DNA from 3 places in the Colwellia sp. BRX10-4 genome. Region 3 is predicted to be linked to each of the others. Evidence: predicted binding sites of a transcription regulator. Region 3 holds the regulator's gene; each other region holds the start of a gene.
The links. Region 3 encodes FNR, which switches genes on or off when oxygen is low (the NO sensors DNR and NnrR bind a similar motif). Its sites were predicted from a motif close to TTGATCTAGATCAA; they were not measured.
Positions count from the first base shown of each region.

Region 1: hemN (oxygen-independent coproporphyrinogen III oxidase) is a predicted target of FNR. The motif match lies at 1,455-1,468, and genes of this name have one in related genera.
Region 2: H4J67_RS07285 (DUF3149 domain-containing protein) is a predicted target of FNR. The motif match lies at 4,522-4,535, and genes of this name have one in related genera.

Region 1 is NZ_JACGVZ010000004.1:14,110-24,816, forward strand. Features, by position in the region: gene hemN (oxygen-independent coproporphyrinogen III oxidase) at 1-1,342, opposite strand, end outside; gene H4J67_RS05275 (DUF2489 domain-containing protein) at 1,496-1,987, opposite strand; gene yihI (Der GTPase-activating protein YihI) at 1,997-2,584, opposite strand; gene H4J67_RS05285 (VOC family protein) at 3,364-3,888, opposite strand; gene H4J67_RS05290 (M61 family metallopeptidase) at 4,009-5,832, opposite strand; gene purU (formyltetrahydrofolate deformylase) at 5,957-6,817, opposite strand; partial or broken gene H4J67_RS05300 (VF530 family DNA-binding protein) at 6,949-7,185, opposite strand; gene H4J67_RS05305 (methyl-accepting chemotaxis protein) at 7,348-9,228, shown strand; gene H4J67_RS05310 (glutathione peroxidase) at 9,325-10,053, opposite strand; gene H4J67_RS05315 (ATP-binding protein) at 10,209-10,707, opposite strand, start outside.
Region 2 is NZ_JACGVZ010000006.1:82,134-92,840, reverse strand. Features, by position in the region: gene fkpA (FKBP-type peptidyl-prolyl cis-trans isomerase) at 1-27, opposite strand, end outside; gene H4J67_RS07310 (hypothetical protein) at 159-1,157, shown strand; gene H4J67_RS07305 (SlyX family protein) at 1,170-1,406, shown strand; gene H4J67_RS07300 (YheV family putative zinc ribbon protein) at 1,474-1,668, opposite strand; gene H4J67_RS07295 (ATP-binding cassette domain-containing protein) at 1,771-3,678, shown strand; gene H4J67_RS07290 (tetratricopeptide repeat protein) at 3,746-4,468, shown strand; gene H4J67_RS07285 (DUF3149 domain-containing protein) at 4,612-4,752, shown strand; gene H4J67_RS07280 (heavy metal translocating P-type ATPase) at 5,194-7,569, shown strand; gene H4J67_RS20520 (MerR family DNA-binding transcriptional regulator) at 7,571-7,705, shown strand; gene H4J67_RS20515 (MerR family DNA-binding protein) at 7,760-7,981, shown strand; gene H4J67_RS07270 (hydrolase) at 8,322-9,305, shown strand; gene H4J67_RS07265 (YheU family protein) at 9,302-9,553, shown strand; gene H4J67_RS07260 (YceI family protein) at 9,600-10,178, opposite strand; gene cysQ (3'(2'),5'-bisphosphate nucleotidase CysQ) at 10,207-10,707, opposite strand, start outside.
Region 3 is NZ_JACGVZ010000022.1:26,572-37,278, forward strand. Features, by position in the region: gene ccoP (cytochrome-c oxidase, cbb3-type subunit III) at 1-237, shown strand, start outside; gene H4J67_RS15450 (FixH family protein) at 401-895, shown strand; gene H4J67_RS15455 (heavy metal translocating P-type ATPase) at 986-3,394, shown strand; gene ccoS (cbb3-type cytochrome oxidase assembly protein CcoS) at 3,424-3,636, shown strand; gene H4J67_RS15465 (sulfite exporter TauE/SafE family protein) at 3,642-4,319, shown strand; gene fnr (fumarate/nitrate reduction transcriptional regulator Fnr) at 4,358-5,077, shown strand; gene uspE (universal stress protein UspE) at 5,227-6,153, shown strand; gene ttcA (tRNA 2-thiocytidine(32) synthetase TtcA) at 6,265-7,227, shown strand; gene H4J67_RS15485 (glucosaminidase domain-containing protein) at 7,336-8,184, opposite strand; gene H4J67_RS15490 (hypothetical protein) at 8,242-9,030, opposite strand; gene H4J67_RS15495 (DUF1415 domain-containing protein) at 9,114-9,677, opposite strand; gene H4J67_RS15500 (ABC transporter ATP-binding protein/permease) at 9,670-10,707, opposite strand, start outside.

The DNA of each region.
Region 1 (10,707 bases), on a different contig from region 3:
TAACGTGCTGTTTCATATAAGCATCAAAACTCATACAAATATTACGAATCAACAAGCGTGCTTTCTGATTTACTTTAATAAAATCAGCCGTATTTTCAAGTAAACCATCACTGATAAATGTTTTTAGTAGTGGTAAATCTTCAGCAAAATATTCGTCAAAATCAATGTCGTACTTTTTACTGTTCTGTTGTTTATCAATATATAAATTACACATTAATTCACGAATAACTTCGCCACGGATCACGTCATCTGTTGATAAAATAACCCCTTTCACTTGCGCGTTTTTTCTAGTATCTATCGCTTTATAATAGGCTTGCAATTCTTTAATATTTTGGCTGAAAGAAGTACCGATATTACTAATAGAAGAAACACCTAATCCTAATAAGTCACAACCACCCTTAGTGGTATAACCTTGGAAATTACGGTGCAGGGAACCCTCTTTTTGTGCAATAGCAAGTTCGTCATTAGGTTTAGCAAAGTGATCCATACCAATGAAATCGTAGCCAAAGTCACAAAGTTTTTCGATGGCAAGTTTCATTAAGGCAAATTTTTCTTGCACGCTGGGTAACCATTCGTCACGTAATTTACGTTGGGCAGCAAATCGATTTGGAATATGTGCATAGCTAAACAATGAAATACGGTCGACATCCATCTCATGAGCTTTGTTAAGCGTTTTTGTAAAGGTTTCTATCGTCTGGTGAGGCAAACCATAGATCAAGTCGATATTAATTGATTTGAAGCCTACTGCCTTTGCATGGGCAATAAAGTCGCTAATAAATTCGGTTGATTGCACACGATTAATTGTTTCTTGTACTTTTTTGTCAATGTCTTGTACGCCAATACTTAGACGATTAAAACCTAAGTCAAAGAGGTGTTCAGCAAGGTTCATTTCAATTTCACGCGGATCAATTTCTATACTCATTTCTACATGTTCAGCAAAAGTGAATTTTTCTTTTAATAAAGAGACTAATTTTGTGATTTGGATCTGGGTTAAAAAGCTGGGTGTTCCACCACCCCAATGGAGCTGTTTAACCGTATAGTCAGTAAATAATTCAGCTCGTGCACTAATTTCTTCCGACAAAAACTCTAAGTAGGTATCGGCCTTGTTACGGTGGCGGGCAATAACTTTATTACAGCCACAGTAGTAGCAAAGGCTATGGCAAAAGGGAATATGTACATACAAGGACAATTCACGGTTGGGTGAATCTTTCACTGCTTGGACGAAATCTTGTGCATAAAATTCATCATGAAATTCTAATGCCGTTGGATAAGAGGTATATCTAGGTCCACTGGTATTATATTTAGCCAGTAATTTAGGGTCAAAAAATTGATTTGCTTGCATGGTTGGTTACCGAGTTAGCCATTACTTATATACGCGTTATCAATCAAAATATAGGTTGAATGGTAACGGGTATATGCTAAGTAACAGTTTAACAATGCAAACATTAATGATATTGATCGAGCGCAATAAAGCGTTATTAACTTGGTATAAAAATTAACTTGCTAGGGCACTCATACGTTCTTGGGCATATTGATGCAAAGAGGTAACGTCAATTTTTATCTGTGCGGATAAATCGCTCTCTGCTTTCATACGTTCAAAATCAAGTTTCATACGCTCATTTTTGGCAAGTTTCTTTCTTGCATCAAGAATAGGCATATGTTTAATTTTATCATAAAGTTCAAAGACTGCAGGAAACTCTGCTGACAAACCACTACTCAACTTTAAAGAGTCGAGCAATACACTCAATCGCCAACAACCCTCAGCGATATCACACTGCTCTTCTTTCATTGCGTGGGCAATAATCACGACACTACTAAGGATCTTAGAATCGTGTTTTGCTAAGGCAATTTTTTTATCTTGCTCTGCCTGTTTTATTTTAGCCGTTTGTGCCTTTAGCTGGCTTAATAATTTCACCGCATAAAAAACAAGCGCTGCAATAATAATTACTCCGCCAACTACTACATAAATCCAAGGGGTTGAAAACATGATAAAGCCTTATTCGAATTTTGACAGGTCACTGTTGTCAAATTTATCCCAAAGATCATCACCAGATTTTGCTGTGCTTGTCGTTTCAGGTGATTCGTCGTCGTCATCTTCATCTTCTATGCCGAGTATCTCACGTATTTGTTGATGACGTTCCATTTTTTCATTGAAATAATCAACATCTTCGTTACTTAGCGAAATATCTTCATCTTGCTGGGCAAGGATACTTTGCAAACGGCTATCTTCTTCAATAGCGAATAGCTCTTGTTGCAATGAGGTATCAGCTTCAACAACACGAATAGCAGCAATTGGAGAGTTATCTGCTTTTACTTTGTTTTTCGCTTTAAAAGGTTGCACTGCCGCTGTTACCGGTCCGCCAAGATCTATTAGTTTTTTACTACCAATACGCGGATCTTTCTTTTCTGTAGGTAAGTGAGATTCTTTACCTGCATCAAAAGCTTCTTTTTGTCGGTTGCCGGCTTGCTTTCCTGTTTTCTTCTTTGGTTTTCTATCAACAGGAACTAGGGCTTTTTTCTTATCATCTTTTACTGCGCCGATAGGACCATTGCCTTGTTTTCTAGATTTTTTGGTACGAGACATAAAATAATTTCGTTTTTAAATTCAATGGTTCTATTTTACGTTATATTGTGGGAAACAGCGATAGTGTTTTTCATGATTAATTTTCAGGCATAAAAAAACGATGAACAAGTCATCGTTTTCATCAAACTTTAAGTGGTTATCCTAACCTATTAGCAATTCCGTTTATAAGCTTTAACGTATTATTATTTTTTATGTTGCGTTAAATACTCGGTTCTTTATTATCGGTCATCCTGACACTTTATTGGGTTGTCCTTATCGGTCTATTGACCTAAATATTAACAATCATCCTAATCTTAACTTAATCATCCGTATTCTTTTAAAGTAACCACTCATAAGAGAAGGTTAAGGCTTTCCGTGCAATTCAATCCATATTGTTATTTGGCTACAAAGTAGCTAGGCAATACTTTACCTTAGTTTATAAATGTCGCAAGTTATAAATATACATTTATTTACAATTCATGGGGTAAAAAAGATTAACTTGTTGTTTTTAAAGTCTATTAATTTAATTAAAAGTTATTGAATGGTAAGAATATGTTTTCTCTATGGTTAATGTCTTACATTAATAATCACAAATGGAGTACATTGTTGCGCTCGCTTTATATACGAAATCCTTCGTTTTATGTACTAATGTCCTATCTTGTCTAGTTTATGAGAGAAGTTTGTTGTGATTTTTAGGTTATACCGTGTTCGCAATAAACTAAGCTAAATAGAAATAATAGCTTAGTTTTATTTATTGGATATCGTTTGAGCATTAATGATTAATGAGGGATAAAATAGTTTTATTCGTGTAACCAGGCCGCGTGTTTTGGTGCAACTTTAGTAACAGCCCACTCTTCAATCATTAAAGGTGCAACCCTTTTTAATTCTTTCATTTGTTCAACCGTACCGGTATTCGCTGCTAATTCTAAGCGATGACCACTCGGGTCAAAGAAATAAATTGATTTGAATACACCATGATGAACTGGGCCTAATACATCAACACCTTTACTTTGTAACTCTTCCTTTGCGGCGACAAGTGCATCAACATCTTCAACTTCTAATGCGATGTGCTGTACCCATGTTGGTGTGTTTTCATCTCGGCCCATGGTTGGAGAATTAGGAATTTCAAAAAAGGCTAAAACATTACCCATGCCCGCGTCTAAAAATATGTGCATATAAGGGTCTGGTGCCTTAGTCGACGGTACCTCATTTTCAGCGATGGCTACCGTTAGCTCCATGTTCAAATGTTCTTTGTACCAATCAACAGTAACTTTTGCATCAGTACAACGATAAGCGACGTGGTGAATTCGTTTCATTTTGATCATTTTAAACCCTTAATATTCTAGTTTTGAAAGCAATAAGGTTATTTTTGCACAAAGTAACTTTTGTTACTAGTTTGTGGTTTTTTAATTACACTAGCGTTTTACTTTTTTGTGGCAAAAAATTTACAGTAGATTTTTACAGCGCCATTTTTTGCTGAGCGTGCTGTCCACTTCAGTAATAGCGATGGCGGCCAGTGGTGAATCAAGAAAAACAATGTGACCGGTCATTAATTGATCATCACGAAAGTAGTGGCAGGTAAGCTCAGTATTTTCTGGTAAATGATCAGCCAGTTGCTGCAAAGATTTTTCAGTGACTTTTATATTATGTACGGCAAGTAAAATATCGTTAACTGCCAAGCCAGCTTCAGCTGCAGGAGAGTTTTCAATAACCTGAGTAATCTTCACGCCTAGAGGTAACGCGCTATATTGTGCACCGATATAAGGAGAATAGGCTTTATTGTCAGTAGTCTCTAAGCTATTAAGTTTCTGAAACTTTTGAGCAGTAAAGGCAATACCTACTTGCTTAAGTAATGGTGCTAACTCAATACGTTGAGCACTGTTAAGTAAGGCTTGAAAAGCCACTGTAATATCATCATTACAGAGAATATTGGCAATGTTTATAAAGTCTTCCTCACGGGTACCAATATTTGTTCTACCGAAATGTATCCATAATTCGCGCATTAAGGTGTCTAAGCTGTAGACACCTGCTGACTTTTCTCTAATCGTTAAATCTAGCCAAAGTGCAATTAAAGCGCCTTTAGTGTAATAGCTAACAATATTATTTACGCCATCTGGACCTTGTTGATAAAACTTGGTCCAAGTATCAAAGCTAGAGTCACTGACACTTTGTTTTAATTCCCCTTGGCTCCGGTATACTCGAGTCGCTGTCTTAGATAATTGCAGTAAATAGTCTTCAAAACTGATCAATCCGCTGCGAAACAATGAAAAATCATCATAATAAGAAGTGATGCCTTCATAGGCCCACAATTGTCTCGTGTGCACTTCGTGCTGTAAGTTGTAGGGAATAAACTCTTTCGGTTTAATGCGGCATACATTCCAAGCGTGGAAGTATTCATGTGAACATAAGCTGAGAAAAGTTTGATAATTTTCAGACGTTTCATCAGGTTTATTAGGGTTGGGTAAATCAAAGCGGCTGGCTTGTAAAATTGTCGAGTTTTTATGTTCAAGCCCACCAAAACCGCTGCCTAACAAATGGGTAATAAACCAGTACTCTTTAAAAGGGACCTCGCCAAATAAGTTAATATGATGCTGGCAAAGCTTAGCTATATCTCGTTTTAGGCGCTCCCGATCACCAAAATGTTGGCTAGTAAAGACTAAGTGATGGGTAACACCTTCGACAACAAATTCAAAAGCATCAAAGTTACCAATGGCAACAGGGCAATCGATAAGTTCTTGATAGTCTTTAGCAATATAATCACCTAACTGATATTTATCAGTGCCTGTAGCGCGTGTTAAGCCCGTGGCAACTCGCCAACTATTTAACTGTTGCGACGATTCAGTTGTTAATTCTTTTGGTAATGCAATAGTCAACTGACAGCATTCTTCTGGCAATTCTTGCACTTGTAAAAAAGTTGAGCTGCCATTAAAAAAGCCACGTTCACTGTCTAAGTAAGCGGTGCGTACCGATAAATCAAAAGCGAATACTTGATAACATATTGAAGTATTGACACTTGTTGCGGTAAATTTCCAAGTTTGTTTGTCGGTTTTATTCAGCGCAATTGTCTCAGTATTTTGAGCTGCTGTTGGGTCACTGTTATAAGCGCTAATTTCAGTAATATTTTTTGCAAAGTCACGGATCATATAGCTTCCCGGTAACCAAGCGGGTAGCGATAAATGATAAGTCTTATTCACTTGTGTGGCAAAAGAAAGCGTAACCAAAAATAAATGGCTGTTTAGATTTTTAGGCGTTATTTGGTAGTGGATCATTGGAAAACACAACTAATTAAGACAAAAGGTTATGGCTTAATGTAGCAGAAATAGTGAATGAAAACAGTAAAGCACCCAGCGTATTAGGGGCTTTACTCGTTATGTTTACCTTATAAATTAACCGCTAAAGTAAAATAACTGTTTTGCCCTGATTTAAACAGACACGTTGCTCGGCATGCATTCTAACCGCATGAGACAATGCTGTTGCTTCAATGTCGTGACCACTATGAACCATCTGCTCTATCGTCAGGCTATGGTTAATGGCTTTTACTTCTTGCACAATAATAGGGCCTTCATCTAAGTCACTAGTGATATAGTGGGCGGTTGCGCCAATCACTTTCACACCACGTTGGTGGGCTTGATGGTAAGGTTTTGCGCCTTTAAAGCTGGGTAAAAAAGAATGATGAATATTAATAGCTCGACCTTGCCATTGTTGACAAAAATCATCAGACAAAATTTGCATATAACGCGCAAGCACTAATAAGTCTGTTTTGTAGTTTATTAATAAGGCTTGTAATTCACTTTCTTGTTGCGCTTTTGTCGAAGTAGAAATAGGTAAGTGATGAAAAGGAATTTTATGCCAATCAACTAAAGCTTGGCAGTCCTGATGGTTTGAAACCACAGCAGCAACATTAATAGGTAAAACACCGGCTTTCACTTTGGTTAATAACGACACCAAGCAATGATCATCTTTCGATACCGCGATAACAACATTTGGAAAATCATCACGTTCTCTTAATTGAAAGTTCATCGCAAGCGGTTGGGCTAATTCGGCTATGGCTTGACGGAATTGTGCAATTGAAACGGTTAAATTTCTGTCATCAAATGCGATACGCGAGAAAAAAATCGAGGTATACGGGTCGCTGTACTGTGAGGTTTCAGTAATAAAAGCGCCGTGTTGATAAAGGCTCTGAGAAACTTTTGCTAATACTCCTGAAGTATCAGGGCATTGCCAAGTTAAAATATAGTGATTAATGGGTTTCATACCTGACTCCAAAAAATAATGAATATGGAGTCAGTGTGACAGGTTTTTAATCAAGCAATTAGTTTATTGCGCTATAAGCTAAAATTTTTATTGAGTATGAGTAGCTTGCGTGATTATTGACCGCTATTTTTTTCATCATTTACTTGATGCACTTTATGATAATTTTTGATAAAAAGTGCCTCAACTTTTTCACGTGCCCAAGGTGTTTTACGTAAAAACTTTAAGGTTGAATTGATACTAGGATCTTCAGTGAAGCATTTAATTTTTATTTGTTGACTAAGCGCAGGGTAACCAAAAAATTCAACAAGTTCGGTAACAAGTGCTTTTAAGGTGATGCCATGTAATGGGTTGAAAGGTTGATTGTCCATAAGAGTAATTAGCGATACTATCAATAAAAATATAGCGTTATTTTATCAGATTAATTTTGAAGTTGCTTTCAAAAGATTAAATGCAACGGGAAGTTGGATCTAGATATTTCCAGTGCTATGGTAATGCCATGAAGTTAGCTAATAAAGTAAGGAAGATCATCAGTGATTAAATTAAAATTTTCCCATAAAATAATTATGGCGTCTACAGTATTATTACTAATAGCCTTGTCGGTATCTACATCAATTAATTATATATTTTTAAAAGATCACACCCAAAAAAATCTTAATAATGCTATCGATGAAATAGGCCGTTCGGTTTCTGGAAATATTGCTAACTGGTTAACAAATCGTCTACAAATAATTGATGCAGTGGCGCTTAATATTACTGACATTAATAGTCATGAAGAAATTTTTCATGCGGTTCAGCAAGCAGTAAAAGCCGGGATGATGAAAAATACCTTTGTTGGACTAGCCAGTACCGGCGAATTTATCCTTGATGATTTATCGATACAACTTCCAGAAGGTTTTGATATTCGGCAGCGCCCTTGGTATTTACTTGCAAAAGAAGGGCGTAAGTCTTCTTTTACTGAAACTTATATAGATGCCACTACGGATCAAAAAGTATTGACTGCTGTAGCGCCTATTTTGAAAAATGGACAGTTTATTGGTGCAGCAGGAGGTGATATTTTTCTAGATGAAATTTCATCGATTCTGAATGAAATTGATTTTCTTGATTTAGGCTATGCCTATTTAATGACTTCAAAAGGGAAGATTCTCAGTCATCCTGATGTGAAATATGTCGATAAAGAGGTGAGTGAATTATTAGGTCAAACACCGCCATTTTCGAGTGACTTAAATGAGATTAATAATAACACCATAGTTTCATTTATCCCCATTAAAGGCATTGACTCGGTTAATTGGTATGTAGGTGTCGTACTTGACAGCGAAAAAGCTTACCAACCCATGGTGAACTCGAGAAACACTGCCATTATTGTGGTTATCGCTAGCTTACTTGCAACGATTATTCTTATGCATTTATTGTTTAGCTATTTAATGAAACCTATTCATACCTTAAACCTTGCCATAAAAGGTATTTCTCGTGGCGACGGTGATTTAACCCAACGTTTATCGGTTGAGAGCCACGATGAGTTTGGTGAACTATCAGAAAACTTTAATGATTTTATAGAAACTATGCATCATTCGATGCGACGAGTTAAAGAGTCAGCGGCAAATTTACAACAGCAGATTGGCCAAGTTCGACAAAGCTCACAAGTCGGTATTGATATGGCCGATCAACAGCTTAATCGTGGTGAAAGTGTATCGACAGCGGTAACCGAGTTAAATAACTCTTCACAAGAAATTTCGACTAACGCACTAACGGCTTCTAACTTAACATCAGGCATGCAAGCGCAGTCAAATGAAGGGCTGGTGGCACTCAATGAAAATATTCAGTCAATTGAACATTTGTTGAAAATAATGACACAGTCAAGCGGCGAAATTGAAAAATTAAGCAGTGAAACTAAAAATATAGTCAGCATTTTAGATGTTATTAAAGGGGTTAGTTCACAAACTAATTTACTCGCGTTAAATGCCGCTATTGAAGCAGCACGAGCAGGGGAGCAGGGCCGAGGTTTTGCTGTAGTAGCTGATGAAGTTAGACAGTTAGCACAACGTACTCAAGAAGCTGCACTTGAAATCGAAACCATGATTGATAACTTAGAAAAAGGCACCGACGCTGTGGTTATTTCTATGGACGAAAGTCAAAAAAATAGTACCAGTAGTGTGCAAAAAGCCAAAGTAGCTGACGAAAAAATGCAATTAATTATTCATATGTTACAACAGGTTGATAATGAAAATCATGCAGTAACTGAAGCGACTCAACAACAAGTTAATGTGATCAGATCAATTGATGAAGATATATTAAATTTGATGGATTTAAATCAGCAAGGCGTACAAAATTTACAGCAAACGCAGCAAGCTTGTGACAGTTTACAACAAGAATTCACCGGCTTAAATGATATAGTGGGTAAGTTTAAAGTCTAACGTGCAAATGTATAAAAAAGCTAGATAACGTGAGTTATCTAGCTTTTTTTATTGTATCGCCAGCAATAAGTGTTGAGTGCTGGCTAATAATAAAGTTTAACCAAAGTAAGCGGCTAAATCTTCACTACCACCAATGTTTTTACCATCAATAAATACTTGTGGTACGGTATCTGAGTTAGTAATAGCACGGAACATTGAAGTATTTACGTCGCTACCAACGATCAATTCTTCAAACTTTAAACCTTGGCTTGTTAATAATGCTTTAGCCTTTTTACAAAATAGACAATCGGGCTTACTAAAAATTGTAATTTCTTGAGACTGCACCGCTTCAGGATTAATGTAATTGAGCATGGTATCGGCGTCAGATACTTCAAATGGGTCGCCGGGTAAATCAGGTTCAATGAACATTTTTTCTATAACACCATTTTTTACTAGCATTGAATAGCGCCAGCTACGCTTACCAAAACCAATTTCTTTTTTATCAACTAATAAACCCATCGCTTGAGTAAAGTCACCATTGCCATCAGGAATGAAACTAATGTTGGCTGCGTCTTTGTCTTGTGCCCAAGCATTCATTACAAAGGTATCGTTAACAGAAATACAAACAATTTCATCAACACCATTAGCGTTAAATTTTTTCGCTAGTTCATTGTATCTTGGTAAATGTGAAGATGAACAAGTCGGTGTAAATGCGCCTGGTAATGAAAATACAATGACGGTTTTATTCGCAAAAATTTCATCACTGTTTCGACTTGCCCAACCATCGGCAGTAATAATAGGAAAAGTAGTGTTTGGAACTTGCTGTGTTTCTTTATTGGTAAACATAGTCACTCGCTTTGATTGATTTGAATCGATTAAGTGGCACTAGTATGGGTGAATAACTTGATTTAATAAAGTGATAAAAACAATTTACAATGATTGATTAAAGCGATTAATAATAAAAATTTTAATCCAGATTGATAATGAAAGAATCACATGACTTATGACAATAGCCAACGTTTAATTTCTTCGGTCATTATATCAAGTTGTAAATAAAGGTAGCTAGCAGATGCTTTTATATCTTTACTATTTTCAGCCCTAGCTTGCTGGCTAACCTCATTGAGCGTTTTAGCTATTTCAGGATGGGAAAAATACCGTGTACTGCCTTTTAGCTTGTGAGCAAGTGCTTGTATATATTTATGATCAAAATTCTCGGTGGCGCTTAGCCACTGCTTTTTTTCTTTTTGCCATGAGGCGATAAAAAGTCGACCAACATTTTTACTCAGTTCGATGTCGTGCTCATTATTTTTCAGCAGCATGTCTAAATCAAAAAGGCTGAAATTTTGTTTAATTAAGTCGTTTTTCTGCTGCTTCTTTAATAACTGTCGATAAGCATTGTTGAGCTTGTTGGTTATTTCTTCCTGTGGGCAAGGTTTAGCCATATAGTCATTGAAACCTGCAGCAATACACCTTTCTGCCGCGCCACTCAAAGCATCGGCG
Region 2 (10,707 bases), on a different contig from region 3:
TAACATAGTTGGCTTAAATAATTTCATTTTTTCTCCGTTAACGTAACCTAGTACTCAGTTGGAGGAAGTCCCCCTAAGCCATTGATTAAATATTATGTATTGTTAGACAATGCGGCTTATACTAACGATAAATTAACTAAGAAAAAAGTATTAATATTGTGATTAAGTGTAATAACAAGCTAACACTGCTTTTCATCTGTCTATTTTCCTTATTGAACAGTGCTTGCCAGCCTGCAGAGGACAAGCCTGTACAGCGCTGGCAGCATGCTACAGATGGTGCTTATGCAGCTAATATTTCTAATGATGGCAAATACAGTGTTGTCTCTTCTATTTATCATGGCTTAAGTTTATGGGACATAGAAGAAAATGCATTAAAATACAGCTGGTCACAACAGCAAGATAGTAGCGATAATTTAGTGCTGTTAGCCGATATATCCAATAATAATAGTCATGCATTGACCGCAAATCGAGAAGCATTTTCGTTGTGGAATATAGCAACAGGCCAATCAGAAGGTTATTGGAAAGTACGTGAGTCAACGATTCGTGATATTGCCTTGTCCAATAATGGTGACTTTATTTTACTCGGTAAAAGTAATGGCACCGTTGTTCACATTACCATGAGCAATGGCCGTCGCTTAGAGTTCTTAGGTCATACAGAAAAAATTAATGCGGTTGATATGCTCCCCAATGGCCGTATCGCCATTTCAGGAGGCAATGATTACGTAGCTTATGTATGGGATACAGAAAGTGGGCAGGTTATTTACCGATTTAATCATCCAAGTCGCGTTACTATGGTGGCTCTAGACCCTAAAGGTCGGTTTGCTTTTACTGCTGACAGTAAAAAATCTTCAAACATATGGGATTTAAAAACAGGTAAACGCGTTAGCCAACTTCAATACTATAACCGCCACGAAATATTTAGCTCAGTAAGGTTTTCTGATGATGGTACTCAACTATTAACCGGAGCCCCAACTCGAAAAGTTAGCCTGTGGAGCATACAAACCGGAGAGCGACTTGACAGCTGGCGAGTTACGCCAAAAGAAAGTATACGTGCTGCAGGCGCGGTAGTGTATAGTGTCGCCTTTCGAGGAAAGAACCAAATAATCACCGAAAGTTCATCAGGATACGCTGAGCTTTGGCAAAGAAAGTCGCGTTAGGTACCCCAAATTATGACAACAGAAATACAAAAAAAAATCATCGAATTACAAGAAAATGTTGAAGCGCTGCAATCTCGTAATGCCTTTCAAGACGATGTTATTGAACAGTTGAATAATGAACTTACTGTTCATCAATTAGAAATTTCAGACATTAGGGCACAGCTAAAGTTAATCGCAAGTCGCGTTCAAGATAATAATCCGGGTCAAAATCAGTCGCAAGATATCGAACCGCCACCGCCACATTATTAAATTTCAACCTGAACTTTCATTCAAATATTTACCAAGCTGAAATATTTCAGCTTGGTAAAATAACGATTTATTCTTGCTTAAAAATACCAATCACTTGCTCTTGTGGGCGAATTTCTTTAACGACATGCTCTTCTGGCTGTGACATTTGATGCCCACAGCTAACACAAGTGACTTTTTCAACATTATTTTCTTTTGTTAATCCCATGGTGTCCATAGCATTACATTTTGGGCAAATAGCGCCAGCAATAAATCTTTTTTTCATGTGTTTCAATCCAAATAAAATCGAGTTGTATCATTTTACCTTGAATCTTGTCGATAGGAAAAGGACAATAGCAACCTAAATTAAAATGAGTAATAACACACAATGATCATAGCCACCGACTTAAGCTTAGATAGAGGCGCTAAAAACCTCATAAAATCATCAAGCTTTACTATTCATCCTAATCACAAAGTTGGCTTAGTTGGCGCTAATGGCTGTGGAAAATCTTCTTTATTTGCTGCCTTATTAGGTGAGTTACAGCCCGACAGAGGTGATGTAAATATGCCTTCAGGCTGGGATGTCGCAACAGTAAAACAAGAAACCCCCGCCCTCGAGCAATCCGCCTTAGATTATGTGATGGACGGAGATAAAGAATTTCGTCAACTTGAGCAACAACTTGAGAAAGCTCGATTAAATGATGATGGCAACCAAGAAGCATTAATTCTCAACCATATTGATGCCATAAATGGCTACAGTTTACCCGCTCGTGCCAGCGAGTTACTTCATGGTTTAGGTTTTTTACAAGAACAACTGGGTGATGCCGTAAAGGATTTTTCTGGTGGTTGGCGCATGCGTCTTAACTTGGCTCAAGCGTTAATTAGCCGCGCAGATCTACTCTTACTCGATGAACCCACTAACCATCTAGATTTGGATGCGGTAATTTGGTTACAGCGTTGGTTAAAACGCTTTACCGGTACTTTAGTGCTTATTTCACATGATCGTGATTTTCTAGATGACGTTATTGAACAAATTCTTCATATTGAACATCAACAAGCAAAATTATATTCGGGTAATTATAGCGCCTTTGAGCGTCAACGCGCGGAACATTTAGCACAACAAGATGCTCAATTTCAAAAACAACAAAAAGAAGTGGCTCACTTAACCTCATTCGTTGATCGCTTTAGAGCAAAAGCCAGTAAAGCAAAACAAGCTCAGAGTCGTTTAAAGCGTTTACAAAAATTACCTGACTTAGCACCTGCACATGTCGATAGCCAGTTTACCTTCAGTTTCAAAACACCGGAAACATTGCCTTATCCGTTATTAGCATTAAAAGAGACAACCTGTGGCTATAATCCAGAAACCATTATTTTACATGATGTCGGTCTCACGCTTGTACCCGGTAGTAGAATCGGTCTTTTGGGACGAAATGGCGCGGGTAAGTCAACATTAATAAAGTCATTAGCTGGCGATATTGCCTTAATTAAAGGCGAGCGTTATTGCGCCCAAGACTTAACTGTTGGTTACTTCTCTCAACATCAGCTTGAACAATTACATATGCAAAGTAGTGCGATTGATCATATTGTTCGTGCTAAACCTGAGACTACAGAGCTACAAGCGCGCAATTTTTTAGGTAGCTTTGGTTTTACTGGCGACCAAGCACTCTCTCCGGTAAGTACCATGTCAGGTGGAGAAAAAGCACGTCTGGTATTGGCGTTAATTGTTAATGAAAAGCCGCAATTACTCCTCCTCGATGAACCAACTAACCATCTTGATTTAGAAATGCGTCAAGCACTCGTCTTTGCTTTACAAGATTTTGAAGGGGCTATTATTTTGATTGCCCACGATCGCTTTTTATTAGAGTCGTGTGTTGATGAGTTTTTCTTAGTTGCCAATGGCCAAGTTAGCGAGTTCTCGGGTGATATTGATGACTATCAACAATGGCTTAATGAAGACAAAAAACAAACACTGAAAAATACTAAACCCGCAAAATCTCTTGAGGTTGTTGATAAAAAACAATTACGCAAAGACCAAGCTGAATTACGTAAAAAAGCATCTCCGCTGCGAAAACAAGCTGATAAATACGAGAAGAAAGTGCAGCTGCTGCAAACTGAATTAGCTGAAGTTGAAGGAGTATTAGCCGAAAGTGAGATATATCAAAGTGAACATAAAGCACGCTTAGGCTTACTCATTAAGCAACAAGCTAAACTCAAAGCAGATGTTGAAGAAAATGAAATGTATTGGCTCGAATTAGAAGAGCAAATTGAAGAAATTATGTTACAGGCTTCACTGTAAAAATTAATCATTAAATTATATTACTTGCTACACTTAAAAATCATACGATTAAAATAATGAGAACGTTATGAAAAAAACAATATTCGCCCTTTTTTGTCTATCTATAGTAAGCAGTGTTTCGAGCTTTGCTTATCAAGGTGATCTTGACCAAGGCATTTATGAATTAAACCGTGGCGATTTTAAAGCGGCTATAAATGAATTTGAACCCTTAGTTGCTCAGGAATATTCTCCTGCGCAGTATCAAATGGCGCTTATTTATTTAAATGGTTACGGCGTTGCAAAAGATCCCAAAAAAGCATTGGAATTAATGTCCTTAGCCGCTTCACAAAATCACCCCGACGCACTATTTAGTTTGTCGCTGATGTATTCTGAGGGAGTCATCGTTAAAAAAGATTTAAAAACCGCTTTTGCACTGATGGAAAGAGCAGCGATTAGAGACTCTGTAGCCGCACAATTTAATCTTGGTGTTATGTACTTCAATGGTACAGGTACATATAAAGACTATCCAAAAGCCGCACGTTGGTATGAGACTGCGGCAAAGCAAAATTACGCTCTAGCCCAGTTTAATTTAGCACTGATGTATTTTGAGGGCTTGGGTGTTGAGAAAAGTGTAGAGATGTCTTTTATATGGAATATTATTTCCGCCAGTAATGGTTATAAAAATGCAGGAAAAAGTCGTGATATGGACTCCTTAAAACTCAGTAATTTAGAAATAGCTCAGGCAAGGGAAAAGGCTGACCGACTTTATCAACAAATTATCGAACAAGAAGCATTAAAAGCTAAACAATAAAACCTTAACTCAAAAAAATAAGACAATAATCTAAGGGGCAAATTCAAGGTTCATTGATCTATATCACAACCATAAAGTAACCCATGATTTACAATGGCTATAACATTACGTTATAGCCATTTTTTTATAACTCAATTATTTTTATGGAGTCTGTTATGAAATTTTTCGATATGATTATTAATGATCCTGTTGTACTTTATTCTTTTGGTGGATTAGTCATTCTCTTAGGTATTTGTGCTTTTTATATTTATTATTTCCTTAAAAAAATCAATGAGAACAATTAGTTAATATCTTTACAAGTTAAATAAAGTTGCAACCGTCTAAATTAAGGTGTTAACCGTTAAATAAAGCCAGCAACTGAAATTGTTACGTTTAAGCACCAAAACTATCTTTAAAAAGGTTAATTAAACGTTGAAATCGCTAATTTATAAAATATAACCCTAAGGGCAGTAGCTGCCAAAGGGGAGTCTGTAGCAACCTAAAGTTTTGTAGGCGTATATATTTAATGTTTAATAAGAAAACGAATGTTAAAGTTTTAACCTCAGGTATCGCTGATCTAAAGAAGCAGCCATTAAGATTGTTCTACTCCTCCTTAAAATGCAGTGATTGTAGTTAAATTATAAATTGTCACTTATAACATTTTTTATACTAAAACATTTGACCCTACCACCGTGGTAAGCTTTGACCTCAACTTAGTTCTAAAATTCAATTAAGGTGAGAAGCTTATGAATACAACTACACAATTCAAAATTGACGGTATGACCTGTGCTTCATGTGTCGGTCGTGTTGAAAAGGCGTTACACAAAGTCGTTGGCGTGACAGATGTTACAGTCAACCTAGCTACAGATATGGCGACGATTCAAGGTACCGCCAGTTATAGTGAATTAATTACTGCTGTTATTGAGGCTGGTTATCAAGTGCCTGTAAAGGTAAAGCAATTTGGTATTGGAAAGATGAGTTGCTCGTCTTGTGTGAAGCGGGTCGAACAAGCATTGTTAAAAGTAACCGGTATGGTCAGTGCGTCGGTCAATTTAGCCACCGAGCACGTACAAGTAAAAACTTTATCCTTTGTAACTGATGAACAACTAGCCCAAGCCGTAACACAAGTCGGTTACCTTTTTATCCCGTTGAACAATAACAGCGTGATAGAAAAGCCCAGTCAACATCAACCTTTTTATACCAAAGCATGGTGGCCCGTATTGGGAGCAGGCCTACTTACCTTGCCACTGGTGTTACCCATGTTAAGTATGCTGTTTTCGCAACAGTGGATGTTACCACCTTTTTGGCAATGGTTGTTAGCTACGCCAGTACAATTCTATTTTGGCGCTCGCTTTTATCGTGCAGGCTGGGGGGCATTAAAAGCTGGCATGGGCAACATGGATCTTCTTGTCTCCATAGGTACCAGTGCAGCCTACGGACTATCTTTGTATTTGTGGTGGAGTTTTGATAGCGCTCATGGCATGCCACACTTGTATTTTGAAAGTAGTAGCGCAGTAATCACCTTGGTTGTGCTGGGCAAATATTTAGAACACAAAGCAAAACGCCGAACAACTGATGCACTTAGAGCATTGGAAAATTTGAAACCTGTTGAGGCAACAGTGCAGCGCTTTGGTAAATGGCAGAAAGTGGCCGCTTCATCAGTACAAACAGGTGAAAAAGTAAAAGTAATCCCCGGCGAAAGTGTGCCTGTTGATGGTGAAATATTACAGGGGAAGAGTCATCTCGATGAAGCGTTAATTAGTGGTGAATCAATTCCGTTAAGTAAAAAAGAAGGTGATGTTGTCACGGGTGGCTCACTTAACTTGGACGGTATTTTGGAGATCCGTGCCACTAATGTTGGTAGCGAATCTACTTTATCTAAGATCATTGAATTAGTAGAACAAGCCCAAGGAGCAAAAGCCCCCGTACAGGCAATAGTAGATAAAGTTAGTAGTATCTTCATTCCTGTTGTGTTGCTGGTCGCACTTACCACCTTATTGGTGTCAGGTTTAGTATTTGATGACTGGACAGATGGCATTCTCAATGCGGTAGCCGTTTTAGTGATTGCCTGTCCATGTGCACTTGGTTTAGCAACTCCCGCAGCCATAATGGCAGGTACAGGAACCGCTGCCAGATTAGGCGTATTGGTTAAAGATGCTGTTGCGTTAGAGCAAGCAAAAGAAATAAATTTAGTAGTATTTGATAAAACAGGCACCTTGACCCAAGGCAAACCTGTTGTAAATGAGATGAAGGTCATCAGTGGTAGTGAAGAAACCGTTTTGCAGTTGGCTTATTCCTTACAAATAAATAGTGAGCACCCATTAGGCAAGGCCGTGGTTGAAAAAGCATTAACCAACGAAACACAACCAATACCTGTTGAGGAATTTCAAGTTGTCGCGGGTTATGGTGTCAAAGGCAACATCGATGACAATTTAGTCTTGATGGGCAGTAGTCATTGGATGCAAGAGTTAGGGGTGAAACTTCCAACCGAACATATAAAAACACCAGGTACTTCTGTTTCTTGGTTGGCTAGTCAGCAGCAAGATAAGATAACATTACTTGGGCTGTTTTGTTTTAGTGATAAATTGAAGTCTGATGCGCTAAAGGCTGTGAAGCTATTACAACAACAAGGTATAAAGGTTGCTATGCTTACCGGTGACAATAAAGCGAGTGCAACATCGGTAGCGACAAAATTACAGTTAGACGATTTTAAAGCTGAGGTGCTGCCTGCAGATAAAGCAAAATATATCCTGCAATATCAAGAGCAAGGTTATCAGGTTGCCATGGTTGGTGATGGCATTAATGATGCGCCAGCGATAGCCCAAGCAGATTTAGGTATGGCAATGGCGTCTGGTACTGATGTTGCCGTTAGCGCAGCTTCTTTCATGTTAATGCGTAGTAAACCAAGCCTAGTACCCACGGCATTGATCATTGCAAGGCTGACTTATCGTAAAATACAGCAAAACCTTTTTTGGGCATTTATCTTTAATGCTGTGGGAATTCCACTAGCAGCCTTTGGTTATCTTGACCCCATTATTGCCGGAGCAGCGATGGCATTTAGTAGCTTATTTGTCCTCAGTAACGCATTGTTATTGCAACGTTGGACTCTTAAGAAGAAATAACATGGAGAAACTTGTCACCATAGGCAAAGCCTCTAGTTTAACGGGGGTGTCGGCCAAAATGATCCAATACTATGAAGAAATTGGTGTATTGAAAAAAGCGAGTCGTACCGATGCAGGTTATCGACTTTATAACTAAGCGCACATACAACAATTGGGATTTATCCGTCGTTCGAGAAACTTAGGCTTCTCCATGATTGAGATTCAGTCGCTGCTCAAGTTCTGGCTTGATACTGATAGAGAAAGTCGACACGTGAAGCAACTAGCGCTGAGCCATTTACAGGAGATAAATGAAAAAATATTGGAGCTAGAGCAAATGAGCGCAATATTACAAAAACTAGCTGATAAATGTCATGGTGACGATAACCCTGACTGCGCTATTTTAGAAGGTTTAGCTCAACTTTCATCTGAATAACTAAGAATAATTGTTTTTTGTTATACTAACAGCACTTGTCTATGTTGATTGTTATGCATTATCCGCACAATTAATCTTAAATACTGAGGTGCGCTTATTAACTTATCTATTAATCAATCTTCCTCTACGCTCAATGTAATTGAGCGTCAAAAAAAATCACGTGAAGAAATTGATGAAAAGTATCGCAATGGTATTGCTCATTAATCAACGAGTATAATACAACAAGTTTATGGTGGCGTTTAGCCTTGTAAGCTTTTTTTTAGCCTAAAAATATCTATTTATTTTCAATTCACATACAATAATAAAACTAATAAACCACAACAGACCACTATAACTTTAAATGTTTACTCAAAGTCAATTCACTCCAGCTTGGTGGCTACACAATCCTCATTGCCAAACTATTATTGCAAAATTTTTAAGATCTAGAAAACAGCTAGAAACTTGCAATGAAACAGTGGAGTTACCTGATGGCGACTTTATTGATTTGGCATGGACCGATAAACCTAAACTTAATGAAACTCGTCCTTTGGTGGTTGTTCTTCATGGTTTAGAAGGTTCAGTTAACAGTCATTATGCTAAAGGAATGTTATCGGCTATTAAAGAGAAGCAGTGGGTCGGAGTGCTGATGCATTTTAGAGGCTGTAGTGGACGAGTCAATAGAAAAGCCCGTTCGTATCATAGTGGCGACACTGATGATATTAGTTATTTAACGCAATTTTTAAAGAAAAAATATCCACAACTTCCAATGACCATTATTGGCTTTTCTTTAGGAGGCAATGTACTAGCGCGTTATTTAGCAAAAGAACCTAATAACCCTTATCAAGCTGCGGCAATCATTTGTGCCCCTTTACACTTGGCCAGCTGCAGCAAGCGGATTAACCAAGGCTTTTCGCGTATATATCAAAAATATCTAGTGGGCATGCTCAAAGACAGTATTAAGGATAAAATGGACAGTAATCTAATTTCTGCTCCGCTATCGCAAAGACTGGCCCATAAGCTCGATGAAATTAAGACCATTTGGCAATTCGATCAACTGGTAACAGCCCCTATTAACGGTTTTGAGAGCGCTGAAGATTATTATCATCAGGCGAGTGGACGTTTTATTTTGGATAAAATTAAACAACCCTGCTTAATTATTCATTCAAATGACGACCCCTTCTTATGTGATGAAAATACCCGTGATATTAGCAGTATTCCCAATAACATATGTTTTGAGGTCAGTAAAAAAGGGGGTCATGTTGGTTTTATCAATGGTAATAATCCCTTAAGACCACAGTTTTGGCTAGAACATCGTGTTCCAAATTTTTTAGAGAGCTACCTATGATAATCCCCTACAAAGATCTACAACCCGATACGCTAACAGGTATTATTCGAGAGTTTGTTTTACGTGAAGGTACCGAATATGGTGCGGACGATGTGCCTTTGTCGGAAAAAGTAGCGCAAGTAAAGATACAACTTGCTAATGGTAGTGCGTTTTTAGTTTATTCAGAGCTTCATGATACGGTAAATATTTTACCCATTGATCAGTTTGAACAACAACAAAACGAGCAAGAACAGGAACAAACGCAATAGTTATTTTATAGTAACGAACACCCTATAGATGTTCGTTACTCATTTGCTATTGAGTGAAAGTTAAGACAAAACTTACCGGCACGGCGTAAGCAATGCTTGGTAGATTTGCTAATGATTTTAATTTATTAATACCTGCCACTAACGCAAAGTCTTCGGCTTTAATGATAGCTGGCTTTAAGGTGCTCACTAGCATATTATTTGCTGATAGCTTAGCCACCATAACATTCAATGTAAGTTCTTGCTGTTGACCATGTAAATTCAGGCTACCCGTAAGTGACATTTGCTGACTTGAACCGATAGTTATCGCATTAATGTCTGCAAGGTTAAGTTGCGCACTAAAGCTCGCTTGTGAAAAAGTTGCGGTTTCAAAGAAAAACTCCGCCATTCTTTGATCACGTATCGCAATATTAGTGTCAACACTGCTTAAATCAATGGTCACATTTGCTAAACCACTATTGTTGATAACACCCGTAAACTCTTTAAAGCTATGACTTTCAGCCACAGTTCCTTTTTTAATCGACACAAAAGTTAACGATGAATTTTTAGAGTCCAACTGCCAAGCACTATAGGCTGGTGCAGCAAGCAGGAGTGAAAGGCTTAAAATAAAAGTAGATATAATACGCATAATAGGTCCTTTGAAAATAAAATAAAAATTAAGAGCGTCGCGCTCTATGTGGAGTCACAATACTTTGCCACGGAATATTACTGGCACCTAAAGTCATAAAGTCAGGGTTCATTAATCCTTCCCGTTGATTGTAGGTTAACGGTAAAAACTCACTATCAATTATTGAGCCACCCGCTTGTTCGATAATACAATGACTCGCTCCTGTATCCCACTCACCTGTGGGACCAATACGTAAGTAACAATCTGCACTACCTTCAGCAATTAGACAGTTTTTAAGTGAGCAACTGCCTAATGCTACGTATTCAAACGCAAAGTTTTCATTGTTAAGGTATTGCCCCATTAGGCTGAGCTCTTGTCGGCGGCTTACCGCCACCTTAATTTTGCGTTTACCATCATATTTAGCGACATGAATTTGCTGGCTACCGGTATGGTTTTCTTTAAAAGCGCCAAGCTTATTTTGTCCATAGTAGGTCAGTTGGTGATCAGGTGCGTGAATAACACCAATACTTGGCCAGCCATTTTCCACCAA
Region 3 (10,707 bases):
TTCGCTCTATGTGCAAGTTGCCATGGTGCTGACGGTAAAGGTAGTTTAGCTATGGGTATTGATTTAGGAGCGCCTAACTTAACTGACAACATCTGGTTGTATGGCGGCTCTCCACGTGCCGTTGAGTCATCTATTAAAAATGGTCGAGCTGGTGTAATGCCCGCATGGAAGGACATTTTAGGTGAACAAAAAATACATCTTGTTAGTGCCTATGTGTATAGTTTATCGCAAAAATAACTGCGCTTAATTAGTCTCAATTTAAAAGCCTTGCTGTATTATTACCGCAAGGCTTTTTTATATATTCCAAGCCAAGAATAGTTAGTAAATTGATGGTTTTTTAATAGTTCCCAATAGAAAAAAGTCGTATAATATGCCTACCTTTATTGACTGAACTTTTAACATGAAAATATCTTGGTATAAAGAGCCTTGGGCTTGGTTTGTTTTTATTCTCCCTGCTACCGCAGTTGTTGCTGGTATTTCGACTTACTTTATTGCTAACCATAATCCCGACCCATTAGTCGTTGGTGATTACTATAAAAAAGGTAAAGCAATTAACTTAGAAGTCTCTAAAGTAAAGCTTGCCCAAAAATTAGGAATGCGCTTTGCATTAAAACTGCAAGATAACGAATTAATTATCAAACCTACCGGTATTGATAAAATATTCCCAGTGTTAAATCTTAACTTTTATCACCCTACTCTTGCTGATAAAGATTTCTATTTAGCACTCACGCCTGACGGTAATGGCTATTTTAGGCATGTCTTTGATGAACCAGTAAAGGGAAAATGGCGTTTAACTATGACTCCTTTTGAGAATCACTGGAAAATTCAAAATACTATTTTCTTACCTCAAAGTGAATTTATCGATATTATTCCTAATGTTAGAGAAGCTAACTAAACGCCGGTAGTCTCTATTAGCTTAGGTGTTGATTAGTCTCACCTAAGCAACACCTCTATAAAAAACCAATTATTTGCTTGGCCTCAACATATGAAAACACTTTGTTATCACTGCAGTGAAATTGTTCCTAATGGGTTAGATTTATCAATAAAAATTGAGAAAACCATGCAGCCGATGTGTTGTATTGGATGTCAAAGTGTTGCTCAAGCGATTATTGATAACGGTTTAGGTGAATATTATCGTTTTAGAACAGCCCCTGCTCAAAAAGGTGAACCACTAGTTCCTGAGCAGTTACAACGTAACAAGTTACTTGATGATGACAGCCTACAAAGTGAATTTACTTATAAAAGTGATGAATATAACGAAGCAATTTTAACAGTTGACGGTATAAGCTGCGCGGCATGTGCTTGGCTTATCGAAATGCAACTTATCAAGATAAATGGCTTAATTAAAATTAACGTAAATGCCACTACACAACGTGCAACAGTTCGATGGAATAATAGTGAGGTTCAACTCAGTGAGCTTATTAATCATATCAGTAATATTGGTTACCAAGCCCTCCCTTTTAAAGCGAGTACCGCCGAGCAGCTTAATAAAACCCAAAGTAATAATTATATTAAACGCCTAGGTATTTCTGGTATTTTAATGATGCAAGTCATGATGATCGCTTTTGGCTTATACTTTGGCGCCTTTTCAGGTATGGATGAGTACAACTTAATCTATTTACGCTATGCAAGCTTATGCTTGACCTTACCTATTGTTACCTATGGCGCATTCCCCTTCTATAAGGGAGCTATTAATGCTTTAAGAGTGAAGCGTTTATCGATGGATGTTCCTGTTGCTATTGCGATTTCACTCGCATTTTCGGCCAGTGCATGGGCAACAATCACTCAGCAAGGTGAAGTCTATTTTGAGTCTGTATCAATGTTCACTTTTTTACTACTTATTGGTAAATTTTTAGAATTTAGAGCAAGAAGTCGCGCAGCGGAAGTTTCGGCTAACTTGCTTAAATTAATGCCGATGATAGCGACAAAACTCATTGATGATAAAGGAGCAGAAAAAGAAGTCATACTACCAGCAAAAAAACTTTGTCCTCTCGATATTGTACTAATAAAACCCGGCGAAGTGGTTCCCGCTGATGGCACAATAATTTCAGGCAGCAGCCAATTAAACGAAGCGATGTTGTCGGGTGAGCAGTTACCATTAAATAAATCAATAGGCGATACGGTCTTTGCTGGCACCATAAACGGTGACGGTAATATCAACGTTGAAGTTAAACAAGCCAGTGAACATTCTTTTTTAAGCCAACTGATCAGATTAAGTGAATCATCTCAAGCGCATAAACCCAAATTAGCAAAATTATCAGATAAAATCGCTCAATATTTTGTTGCAGTTATTTTGCTAACCGCTGTAGGTACTGCATTTTATTGGCAACAACATTTACCTGAAGAAGCTTTTTGGATCACCTTATCGGTACTAGTAGCTACCTGCCCTTGCGCCTTGTCATTGGCAACCCCCACAGCATTAACCTGTGCGACCACACGCTTAAACCGCGAAGGCATCATGATAAAATCTGCACATGTTATGGAAACTTTACCAAAATTAACCACGATTGCCTTTGATAAAACAGGTACATTAACTTCTGGTGATTTTTCTATTAATGAAATAAAGCGCTTTAATAATGAAAAGCTTAACTATAGCGAGCAGCAGGTTTTAGCTATAGCAGCAGCGCTTGAGTCTTATTCTGAGCATCCTTTAGCCAAACCGTTTAAAGCCTTTCGTGATTACTCCTACCACACTGAAGCCGTTGAAATTAAATCAGGTGCTGGTATTCAGGGGAAAGTGAACGGTCAATACTTTCAAATGGGTAAGCCTAATTGGTTACTTAGCGAAACAAAGATGTTGGCAGAATTTGCGACGGCTTCTTGCCTATTGATAACAGACAACCAATTAGTCGCTGCTTTTTATTTAAGCGATGAAATTCGTAATGATGCCCAAACGCTGTTAGATGACTTAAAGAAAAGTAATATTTATACCATCATGCTATCGGGTGATAACCCTGCTGGCTGTGAAAAAGTTCAGGCATTGTTACATTTAGACGAGTTACATAGTACTTTGACTGCGGCTAATAAGATGGAGATAATAAAAAATCAGCCTAAAAACTCAACCGTTGCTATGGTAGGCGATGGTGTCAATGATACCCCAGTATTTGGCGCAGCCCATGTCTCGATTGCTATGGGTAGTGGCACAGATATAGCTAAAAGCGGTGCAGATGTTATCTTACTCAATAATCGTTTAAAGTCGATAACAACATTAAGACAGGTTGCCAACAAAACTCGTCGCATTATTTGGCAAAATTATTTTTGGGCATTCGGTTATAATGCTATCGTATTGCCGCTTGCTGTTTCAGGCTACATTACCCCCTATATAGCGGTTATAGGTATGTCTGCTAGTTCGATATTGGTTATCACTAACTCATTACGTTTATTGAAAAAGTAAACGAAAACTTATAATAGAGCATAAAAACCATGAGCATTATTTATATTTTGATCCCCATAGCGATAATACTAACCTCTATCGCTATTTATTTGTTTTTCTGGGCAGTAAAGACTGAGCAGTTTGATGATTTAGAGAAACAAGGGATGAGTATCTTGTTTGATGAAGATGAAAATATTACCACAAAAAAGACCACTGAAACCCATAGCGAAAATACAGCTAAAAATGATACGGGTAGTAAATAATAACCATGTTGAGTATTGATTATTTATCAGCATTCATCATCGGCTTGTTAGGTTCGGGACATTGTATCGGTATGTGTGGTGGCATAACAACGATGTTAACATCTGCTATATCGCCGCAACAACAAGGCTGCGATAAATTTAAGCTGGTCGGTGCATATAATGTTGGCCGAATTTTTTCTTATAGCTTAATTGGAGCAATAGTTGGATTTAGTAGTTCTATTGCCATCAAAAACATTGGCGTTCCATTAGGTTTTTTTCGGTTATTTGCAGCTGTATTTTTAATTTTATTAGGCTTGTATTTAGGCCAATGGTTAATGTGGTTATCAAAAGTTGAAAAAATAGGTAAGTTCCTTTGGCGCTATCTATCTCCGTTAAGTAAAAAGTTTATTCCCATTAATAATGCTAAACAAGCGCTAGCATTAGGAGCAATTTGGGGATGGTTACCCTGTGGTTTAGTCTACTCGACATTAACTTGGTCCTTAGCCAGTGGAAGTGCTCTTAGTGGCGCTCTAATAATGACCAGTTTTGGTTTAGGTACTTTACCAGCCTTGTTAAGTCTTTCACTTGGCTCTTTTGGTATAAAGTCGTTGTTAACTAATACGAAATTCAAGAAAATAATGGCGCTAATGATAATTACATATGGTACATACAGTTTAATGTTTGCATATCAGCAATTGTTTTAATATGATCGATAAATTAGGGATAAATCATTTAGGTTAATATGTATAAAAAGCCATGTTCTACATCTCAACATATCCATTGTCAAAACTGTAGTATCAGCGAGCTGTGTTTACCTTTCTCTTTAAATGATAAAGAACTTGATACACTAGACAGTATTATTGACCGTAAACGCCCTATCCATAAAGGCGAACAAATTTTCCAAGATGGCGATAAAATGCAAGCTTTATACGCTATTCGCTCTGGAACATTCAAAACATTTACAGTAAATGAACAAGGTGAAGAACAAATTACCGGTTTTCATTTAGCGGGTGATTTATTAGGTTTTGATGCTATTGCTGAGTCAGAGCACCCTAGTTTTGCAAAAGCCTTAGAAACATCTATGGTCTGTGAGATACCTTACAATACTTTAGATTCATTATCGAATACGATGCCTAAGCTAAAAAAACAAATTCTTCGCATGATGAGTTCCGAGATCCGCGCCGATCAAGAAATGCTAACGCTACTTAACCGCAAAAATGCTGAGCAACGCTTAGCGACTTTTATTTCAACCTTAGCTAGTCGCTATCATGCACGCGGTATGTCACTGACAGATTTTCGCCTAACGATGACGCGCAGTGACATTGGTAATTATATTGGTTTAACGGTTGAAACCATCAGTAGGTTGTTAAATCGTTTCCAAAAAAATGAATTAATCACAGTAGATGGAAAGCTCATTACAATACTTGATATGGTTAAACTTAACGAGTGTGCTTCGCTATAGTTTATCGCTTTTTTAAATAATTATAGATAAATGCTTAACATTAAAGATGTTAAGCATTTTTTTTATTGAAATATTATGATTTAAAGCAAATAATATCTATTAATTATGGTCTATTATTAATATTATTTAATAAGTAGGGAGTAAATATTATGGATAAGTATAAAAAAATATTAGCCGTTATTGATCCAACCACTGAAAATCAAAAAGCGTTGAAACGTGCGATTGAATTAGCACGACATAGTGGCGGACAGATTACTGCATTTTTAACTATTTATGATTTATCTTATGAAATGACCACCATGCTTTCTGGTGAAGAGCGAGAAGCAATGCGTCAATCGGTTATTAATGATCGTAAACTATGGTTAGACGAAAAGATTGCAGAAACTGATCACGAAGACATAACCATAGATACCTGTATTATTTGGCATAATCGTCCATTTGAAAAGATCATCAAAAAAGTACTGACTGAAAACTTCGATATTGTCATCAAAGGCACCCATCAACATGACAAGCTAAAGTCGGTGATTTTTACACCAACAGATTGGCATATCTTAAGGAAATGTCCCTGCCCAGTATTACTGGTTAAAGACCATAGTTGGCCAAGTAATGGTAATTTACTTACCGCACTCAATATTGGTAGCGATGATGATGAGCACAAAGCGCTCAATAATAAGTTAACCCAAGAATCAATAGTGTTTTCTTCACTTATTAAAGCCAATGTACACTTAGTGAATTCTTATCCGGGTACACCAGTAAATATTGCCATTGAAATTCCAGAGTTTAACGCCTCTGAATATAACGACACGATGTTTAATCATCACAAAAGTGCGATGAAAGACCATGCTAATAGCTTTAATATTCCACTCAAAAATACCCATGTTAAAGAAGGTTTACCTGAAGATGTTATTCAAAGTATTTCTAAGCACATTGATGCTGAATTAGTCGTGTTAGGCACTATAGGTCGAACAGGGATTTCAGCAGCACTTATCGGTAATACTGCAGAGCATGTCATTGACCGCCTTAACTGTGATGTTTTAGCGATAAAACCTGATGGTTACCTCTCTCCACTAGCTTAATATTGAAATATGTAAATATCCATTAAAAAGCCGAGGGTTTTCTTGGCTTTTTGCTATACTACGCGCCGTAAAATTCATACTTTTTTATTTTAAATATCTCTAGGGAACACTATGAGCGCTCAATCAGCGACACCAATAACATCTTTAACACCCAGCCAAAAAATACAGCTGAGTAAACTTGAGAAGCGCTTAAGACGACATGTTGGCCAAGCTATCGCGCAATATAATATGATAGAAGATGGCGATAAAATAATGGTGTGCGTATCAGGTGGTAAAGACAGTTACGCCCTACTGGCTATTTTAATGTTGTTAAAAGAATCAGCGCCTATTCATTTTGATATTGTTGCCGTTAATCTTGATCAAAAACAACCCGGTTTTCCTGAACATATCCTTCCCGAATACTTAGAAGCTTTAGGTGTTGAATATAAAATTGCGCAAGAAGATACCTACTCCATTGTTAAAGATAAAATACCTGAGGGGAAAACCACCTGCAGTTTATGCTCTCGTTTACGCAGAGCTATTTTGTACAAGGTCGCTGCAGAAATAGGCGCAACTAAAATTGCACTAGGCCATCATCGTGATGATATGGTTGAAACACTAATGCTAAATATGTTTTATGGCGGTAAATTAAAATCGATGCCAGCAAAATTGGTCTCTGATAATGGTGAGCATGTTGTTATTCGACCGTTAGCTTTTTGTAAAGAAGCAGAACTCATCCAATATGCACAACTAAAAGCGTTCCCAATTATTCCATGTAATTTATGTGGCTCTCAACCTAATTTACAACGCCAAAACATTAAGAAAATGCTACAGGACTGGAATGTTAATCATCCGGGACGAATTGAATCTATGTTTACTGCTATTCGCAATGTGGTTCCATCACATTTGTGTGACAGTGAACTTTTTGATTTTAAAGGGATTAACGCTGACTCAGGCATTATCAATGGTGGCGATATCGCTTTTGATGATGAACCTATTATTGCCGCTCAATTAACAAACAGCGTCAATATTGAAGAGAATTCAATAGCCAAAACTTCACTAAGTAACAGTCTGAATATTATAGAAATAAAGTAATATCTACCTGAATTAACAGCAAGTATCTAAGCGATAACAACACCAGTCAAAAGGTATTAATGTTATCGCTCGCCATCATTATCTAATGCGTAATAGAATAAGCCGCGCCTAAATAACCTTAGGCTTTGGCTTTGACAATATTTTATCAAAATACACTTTATTATGGCGGATCATTTCTGTTATTTCTAAGACATAATCAGTGCCTCTAATAGAATAACGCAGCAATCCCGTTGCTAGTATTTGTGGCGATAGTGGTTGTTCTTGAGCGCGCAATTGCCCTCTAATTGAACGAAAAACACCATAAGCATGATTGGTATTAATATTGTGTAAATAACGCTGTACCGCATGCTCTAAACTATTAAATGCTGCTACTTCATGTTTAGCACCGTAATCTCTTCCTCTTGGCACCATGCCACAACCTTTTTTATAGCACCACATTCCAAAAAAGTTCAAACCCACTCGAGCAAAACGAGAAGTGCCCCAGGCTGATTCATTGGCTGCCTGCACTAATACTAATTCAGCAGGTACAATATCAATACGCAACAATAGTTCATTAAGCTGCTGTAGCGGAGAGTGTTTTTTATTAACTTTATATTTGTTAATTAATCGCTCAAGTAAAGCTTGTTGATCTGCTAAAAGATTTTCCTCAAGGAAAAGTGTTTCTATCATCAAGGAGACTTCTGCCCTTAACATAAGAATATTGCTATTCTCCTGCGCTATTGCTGGATAAATATAACGGAAAAACTGACGTTTTTTCGTTTTAACATCGCTTATAGAAGCAAAGTTGGGGATCTTAACGTTATGAAGCGGTTGCTCAACCACTTTTACTTTTGCCTTGACTACAGGAGCGATAACAACGTTTTTTACTTCCGGCGTGGGAAGAACAAAAGTTGGCGCTAAAAAAGTGAAGGGCGCAATAAGCGCAAGAAAAAATACACTTATTAACACAGTTCTCATCAAATATTGAATAATCATAATAGCCTTTTTGTTAACAATAAGGTTTTGCACAGAACTTTACGCTGAAAATGTATCACTCGTTTGCTGCCCCATTGCATCAGTGGCTTGTAACTGCATACCAAAAATTTCTCGGTATAAAATACCTTTAACATTATAAAATAGTGGCGCTATAAATGTTAATGCGACTAAGAAAAGCATAACACCAATCACTGAAAATTGTGTTTTAGCAAGAATGGCTAAGGGGATTAAAGATAAAAATAAAGTTAAAAAGAGTAAGCTATAAATAGCGAGTAACTTAAACCACTGAAAACGTGTAACTTGTAAACTCAAGGTAATAGCTTTTATCGGTGATAATTTTTTATCTACTACAAGCGGCAGTACTAATGACAGGGCGACCGCTAAATAAATGCCTGGAAAAACAAATAAACTCATACCTAAAGTTATTAATACTGACGTTAACAGCGCGCAAACAGCAACCCAACTGCCTCGTTTTAAGAAAGCAAAAATTAATTTACTATTGGTTTTTAAGCCAACGGCATGAAAAACGCCCATCATCTCGACACCAACTAAAAAAGGATAGATAACCATAGTAACAACAATATTTAATAATGTTGTTGATTGTGGGTCTTTAATCACTTGTTCAATACCGCCCATGGTATTACTGATCAAAAATGAAACAACAATCCCCAAAATAAGCGTAAAAAGTAATCCTAAATTAATAGCGATTCGCGAGCGAAGTGTTAATTGCCACGCCTCTTTTAATACTAAAGAAACATCAATAGTATATTCACCCTGCAAAGACTTTTCTATGCTACCACCGATTTGTACTACTTTTTTTTCATCCACGAAAATGACTACCTTTGTGTAAATTTTGCAACATTATAGCAAGTTGATTTGCTATTGGAAAATAGCATAAATTTTCACCTGAATTACTGGCGTAATTTAGCAATACGTTTTAATATATTTTGAAAGTAATGAGCACCTTTCTCTTGGGCTAAGGCAATATTATTATCAGGTATTTGCTGTGGATTTTTATACACAGATAATACCTTTTCCATACTCGCTTCACGTATTAAATGAAGCGTGGGTAATGGCGAACGGTTGGTATAATTAGAGGCTGCGTTGAACGGCTCACCTTCAAAATAATAATCAGGATGAAAACTGGCCAGTTGAAAGACGCCTTCGTAACCTAAGGTGAACAACAATTCATTAGCCTCATCAAGTAAATCAAGGTAGCTTTCAAAACCTTTAAACCCTTCATTAAAAATCAATAAAGTCGTTTCTATGTTGGAGTCAGCAACGAGTCTTTCAAATTCTATGGTTAATTCTGCTAAAGCCGATTCGACCTTTTTTGCTGGGCAAACTTGATAATGTATAGTGTTATTAACAAACTCTTTTTTTGCAAAAGGGCAAAAATTCAAACCAATAATTATTTCTTCTAGCCACAGCTGAGTTTGTGAAATTTCAACGGCATACATTTGTTTATCAGGCATTTTGTTGCAGTTGCCACATAGTTGCGTAATGACCCTTTTTAGTGAGTAGCGTTTGATGATCACCCTGCTCTATTATTTCCCCTTTGTGCAGGACAATAATATTATCAGCATCAATAATAGTGGATAATCGATGAGCTATCACTAAGCTAGTGTGATCTTTAGCCACCTCTTTGATTGCTTTTAAAATAGCTTGCTCTGAGTGACTATCAAGTGACGACGTTGCTTCATCAAAGACCAAAATAGCAGGATTTTTCAAAATGGTCCGGGCAATGGCAACCCGTTGCTTTTCGCCGCCAGAAAGCTTTAAACCACGCTCGCCAACGACGGTATCAAAACCTTTTGGTAACGAGGTAATAAAGTGACTTAAATGCGATAATCTTGCGGCTTCTTCAACTTGTGCATTACTCGCGTTTACATTGCCATATTTAACATTTTCAAATAAACTTTCATTAAATAACACCGTATCTTGTGGCACGATGCCAATATTCTTTCTCAATGAATGTTGCGTAATATCAGTAACTTCTTCTCCGTCAATTTTAATACAGCCTTGTTGGCAGTCATAAAAACGAAAAAGTAGTTTCACTAAGGTCGATTTTCCTGAGCCACTCTCGCCAACAACAGCGACTTTTTGACCCGCTTTAACCTCGAATGATACATTTTTTAAAATGGGTCTTTGCTCATCATAAAAGAAGCTAACGTTATCAAATTTAATAGCACCATGGCTTATCACTAATTCTTTGGCATCTTTTGCATCAACAACCTTAGGTACTTTTTGCAACAAGGTAAACATTTGCTCAATATTTGCTAAAGAACCTTTTATTTCTCGATAAACAAATCCTAAAAAGTTTAAAGGGATAAACAATTGCATCATAAAAGCATTAACCAGGACAAAGTCTCCTAAGGTCATTTGTTGATGAGTCACTTGATAAGCGGCTAACGCTAACATTGCCGTCATCGCTAGCGACACGATAATGGCCTGACCACCATTTAAAGCAAACAATGACAAACGGTTTTGCATTTTTGCTTTTTC